Regions from separate parts of the Streptomyces sp. NBC_01224 genome, predicted to be linked through region 1. Evidence: riboswitches for the same ligand, from Rfam matches in the RefSeq annotation. Region 1 holds a riboswitch; the other holds the start of a gene.
The links. Region 1 has a riboswitch for glycine ahead of gcvP (aminomethyl-transferring glycine dehydrogenase). Riboswitches for the same ligand answer to the same signal wherever they lie in the genome.

Region 1 (2,464 bases):
GCCGCAACCGGGGAAGCCGCCGAGGAGGAGACAGCGGCGGGGGGCGACGGGGACGAGCCGGTGGACGGTGCGCGGGAGGAGGCCGAGGAGACCGCCGAGCAGCTCGCCGCACGGCGCTGGCCCGCCGGACACGACGTACGTCATGACACCTACGGCCATGGCTGGGTGCAGGGCAGCGGTGTCGGCCGGGTGACGGTGCGGTTCGAGGAACCCGAATCGGCGCCCGGCCGGGTGCGTACGTTCCGTATCGACGATCCGGAACTGCAGCCGGCCGACCCGCTGCCGCTGGTGCGGAACCCGGTGGACTACTCGTCCTGGCCGGCCAGTCTGCCGAAGTCCCTGTCCGGGCCGGTCTCCTCGGGCGGGGAGTCCAGACCGTAGTGCCGGTAGAGCTGGAGCTCCTGTTCCGGCGAGAGATGGCGGCCTACGCCGAAGTCTGGCGCGTCCTTGATCAGCGCACGGTCGAAGGGGACGCGGAGCGAATCCTCCACGAATTCGCTGGGCTCCAGCGGGACGAACGCGTCCCGGCTGAACAGTCCGGTACGTACGGCCGCCCACTCGGGCACACCGGTCGCGTCGTCGAGGTACACCTCGTCCACGGTTCCGATCTTGGTGCCCTTGCGGTCGAACGCTTTGCGGCCGATCAGGCTGCGCGGATCGATGTCGGTCTGCACTGTCCCTCCCACTGGTCGCGGCTACTCCACAAGCACTACAGAAGTGCAGATCCGGGGGGTTGGCCACTCGAGAATTCCGCCGCGACCCCGCTGGTAGGCTGGTGATGGCTGCTGACCCCGTGCGGGAGAGTCCTCCGGAGCGAATCCGAAGGCGCCGAAGGAGCAAATCCTCCCCGGAATCTCTCAGGCCCCCGTACCGCACGGACGAGGTCACTCTGGAAAGCAGGGCGGGTTTCGTGCGGCCGAGTGCCGGTACGGTTCCCTTCCTCACCGACGGTGAAAGCTGGTACGCCGCAGGGCGCGCCGGTGAAGCTCTCAGGTTGAGATGACAGAGGGGGAGGCCGTTCGGGCACCCGCGCCGTGGTGCCCCTCGCAGGTCGTGACAGACCAGGAGGCCTCCACCATGACCCCCCGTCGCACTCCGCTCTCGCAGCTGGAGCAGGGCATTCCGTTCGAACAGCGCCACATCGGTCCCGATGCCGAGGCGCAGTCGAAGATGCTCGCTCAGATCGGTTACGGCTCGCTGGACGAGCTGACCGCGGCAGCGGTGCCCGATGTCATCAAGAGCGCGGAGGCGCTGCAGCTGCCGACCGCCCGCACCGAGGCCGAGGTCCTGGCGGAGCTGCGCTCCCTCGCCGACCGCAACCAGGTGCTGGCCCCGATGATCGGGCTCGGCTACTACGGCACCTTCACCCCGCCGGTGATTCTCCGCAACGTCATGGAGAACCCCGCCTGGTACACGGCCTACACGCCCTACCAGCCGGAGATCTCGCAGGGCCGCCTGGAGGCGCTCCTCAATTTCCAGACGATGGTCGCCGAGCTGACCGGGCTGCCCACCTCCGGCGCCTCGCTGCTCGACGAGGGCACCGCGGCCGCCGAGGCCATGGCGCTCGCGCGGCGTGTCGGCAAGGTCAAGAACGGTGTCTTCCTGGTCGACGCCGACGCGCTGCCGCAGACGATCGCCGTCATCGAGACCCGCGCCGAGCCGACCGGTGTCGAGGTCGTTGTCGCCGACCTCTCCGACGGCATCCCGGCGGAGATCGCCGAGCGCGGCGTCTTCGGTGTCCTGGTGCAGTACCCGGGCGCCTCCGGGGCGGTACGGAACATCAAGCCCGTCATCGAGCAGGCTCACGAGCTCGGCGCGATCGTCACGGTCGCCGCCGACCTGCTGGCCCTGACCCTGCTCACCTCACCGGGCGACCTGGGTGCGGACATCGCGGTCGGCACCACGCAGCGCTTCGGTGTACCGATGGGTTTCGGGGGACCGCACGCAGGCTTCATGGCCGTACGCGAGAAGTTCGCCCGCAGCCTGCCGGGCCGCCTCGTCGGCGTTTCCGTCGACGCGGACGGCAGCAAGGCATACCGGCTGGCCCTGCAGACCCGCGAGCAGCACATCCGCCGCGAGAAGGCCACCAGCAACATCTGTACCGCTCAGGTGCTGCTCGCCGTCATGGCCGGGATGTACGCCGTCTACCACGGCCCGGACGGGCTGCGGATGATCGCTCAGCGCACCCACCGCTATGCGACGATCCTGGCCGAGGGCCTGCGCGCCTCCGGTATCGACGTCGTGACCGGCGCCTACTTCGACACCCTCACCGTGCGTGTCCCGGGGAAGGCCGCCGATGTCGTGGCCGGCGCCCGCGAGCGCGGTGTCAATCTGCGGCTCGTCGACGCAGACCTGGTCTCCCTCGCCTGCGACGAGACCACTACGCGTGCGCAGATCGCCGCCGTCTGGGCCGCGTTCGGCGCCGACGGGGATATCGAGGCACTGGACGCCGCGACCGCCGACG
Region 2 (2,464 bases), 4.8 Mb from region 1:
GCGTATCCGGAGACCCCGCGTCCGCGCTCCCGCTGGCCCTCCCTCGCCGTCTGCGGTGTGACGTCGACCAGGACGAGGTGGAGGACGCGGCCCCGGCGCCGCGCGTCACGGGCCAGCCAGCCGCGTACCCACGCCTGGGTTCCGCAGTCGTGGACGACGACGGACTCGCCGGAGCGCAGTGCCCGCCACAGTCCCCAGTAGTGGGCGACGCGGACGAGAGGGCGGTAGAGGGCGTACGGAATTAAACGGGGCATCAGCCCCGCCCAGCGGTCCCGGGTGTCCTGGGAGTCGATGGCACGGGCCGTGGTGGCCGCCCGCCGGATGAGTGTCGATTTGCCGCTGCCGGGCAGCCCGGAGACCACCACCACGTCGCCCGCGGCGAAGTGCAGGCTGTGCGGGCTGCGCCCGGCCCGATCCCGCAGATCCCGTACGACGGGCGCGTGCGTGCCGAGCGTCTCCGTGGCCGGAGCCCCTGGCTGTGCAGGCATCGCGCCGTGCGCGACCCCCGCGGTCGTCGCGTACCGCTGCAACGTCATCGCCCTCCCCTGTCGGGTCACCCCACGTATGCCCATGAAGTGTAAAGAAAAGGTAATGCGGCACAACCGTCCACGCCGCTGATTTCCCGTACGGGACCGGGGCCCCACTCCAGTGCGATGCATGCGATGATGACCCGGCCAACTGCATAAAGGCCGCTTGAATCCGCGCGGGAGAGTTCCGGTCACTGCATGTGCCGGGCGCCGAAGGAGCAAGTTCCTCCCTTGAATCTCTCAGGCCCCGTACCGCGTGGATGAGGCAGATCTGAAAAGCGGGCCGCGCTGCGGCTCCACCCAAGGTGCAAGCCGAACCCTTCAGGGGCTCTCGGCGAACCTCTCAGGTTCCGATGACAGATGGGGAGGGATTGTCCTCGTCGTCATGCCCTGGGAGCCATATCCATGAGCACCGCCCGTCTCACCGCCCTCGATGCCCTGCACCGTTCGCTGGGCGCGACCATGACCGACTTCGCGGGCTGGGACATGCCCCTGCGGTACGCCAGCGAGCGCGACGAGCACAACGCGGTGCGCACCAGGGCCGGTCTCTTCGACCTCTCGCACATGGGCGAGATCACCGTCACCGGCCCCGCGGCCGCGGACTTCCTGAACTTCGCCCTGGTCGGCAACATCGGCACCGTGGCCGTGGGCCGCGCCCGCTACACGATGATCTGCGCCGAGGACGGCGGGATCCTGGACGACCTCATCGTCTACCGCTTGGACGACACCGAATACATGGTCGTCGCCAACGCCGGGAACGCCCAGATCGTGCTGGACGCGCTGACCGCGCGGGCCGACGGCTTCGACGCCGAGGTGCGCGACGACCGCGACGCGTACGCGCTGCTCGCCGTCCAGGGCCCCGAGTCCCCCGCCATCCTGGCCTCCGTCACCGATGCCGACCTGGACGGTCTGAAGTACTACGCCGGTCTGCCCGGCACGGTCGCCGGTGTCCCCGCCCTGATCGCCCGTACCGGCTACACCGGCGAGGACGGCTTCGAGCTGTTCGTCGCCCCCGAGCACGCCGAGCACCTGTGGAAGGCCCTCACCGAGGCCGGCGCCTCCCACGGCCTGATCCCGTGCGGGCTCTCCTGCCGCGACACGCTGCGCCTGGAGGCCGGCATGCCGCTCTACGGGCACGAGCTGACCACCGAGCTGACCCCCTTCGACGCCGGCCTGGGCCGGGTCGTGAAGTTCGAGAAGGAGGGCGACTTCGTCGGCCGCAAGGCCCTCCAGGCCGCCGCCGAGCGCGCCGAGACCGCTCCGCCCCGCAAGCTGGTCGGGCTGATCGCCGAGGGCCGCCGGGTGCCGCGCGCCGGCTACCCCGTCGTCGCCGTGGGCGGGACCGGGAGCCAGGTCGTCGGCGAGGTCACCTCGGGCGCCCCGTCGCCCACCCTGGGCAAGCCGATCGCCATCGCGTACGTGGACGCCGCGCACGCCACGCCCGGTACCGCGGGCGTCGCAGTGGACATCCGGGGCAGCCACGAGCCGTACGAGGTCGTGGCTCTGCCGTTCTACAAGCGCCAGAAGTGACGCCCGCGCACCTTGGAAGTGACGCAGTCGCGTCTCACACCGTAAGACCACCGTTCATCAGCACTCCCCCGCGTACAGGAGAATTCAGGTCATGAGCAACCCCCAGCAGCTGCGTTACAGCAAGGAGCACGAGTGGCTGTCGGCCGTCGAGGACGGTGTGGCCACGATCGGTATCACCGAGTTCGCCGCCAACGCGCTCGGCGATGTCGTCTACGCCCAGCTCCCCGAGGTCGGTGACACGGTGACCGCGGGCGAGACCTGCGGTGAGCTGGAGTCGACCAAGTCGGTGAGCGACCTGTACTCGCCGGTGACCGGTGAGGTCACCGCCGCGAACCAGGACGTCGTGGACGACCCGTCGCTGGTGAACTCCGCTCCCTTCGAGGGCGGCTGGCTGTTCAAGGTACGTA

Region 2: another riboswitch for glycine. It lies ahead of gcvT (glycine cleavage system aminomethyltransferase GcvT); the one in region 1 lies ahead of gcvP (aminomethyl-transferring glycine dehydrogenase).

What each region holds. Positions count from the first base shown of each region.
Region 1 covers NZ_CP108529.1:7,616,005-7,618,468, forward strand. The annotation lists gene OG609_RS34330 (DNA polymerase IV) at 1-381, shown strand, start outside; gene OG609_RS34335 (PRC-barrel domain-containing protein) at 306-674, opposite strand; glycine riboswitch at 787-883, shown strand; gene gcvP (aminomethyl-transferring glycine dehydrogenase) at 1,078-2,464, shown strand, end outside.
Region 2 covers NZ_CP108529.1:2,834,126-2,836,589, forward strand. The annotation lists gene OG609_RS12060 (AAA family ATPase) at 1-536, opposite strand, end outside; glycine riboswitch at 695-792, shown strand; gene gcvT (glycine cleavage system aminomethyltransferase GcvT) at 933-2,057, shown strand; gene gcvH (glycine cleavage system protein GcvH) at 2,149-2,464, shown strand, end outside.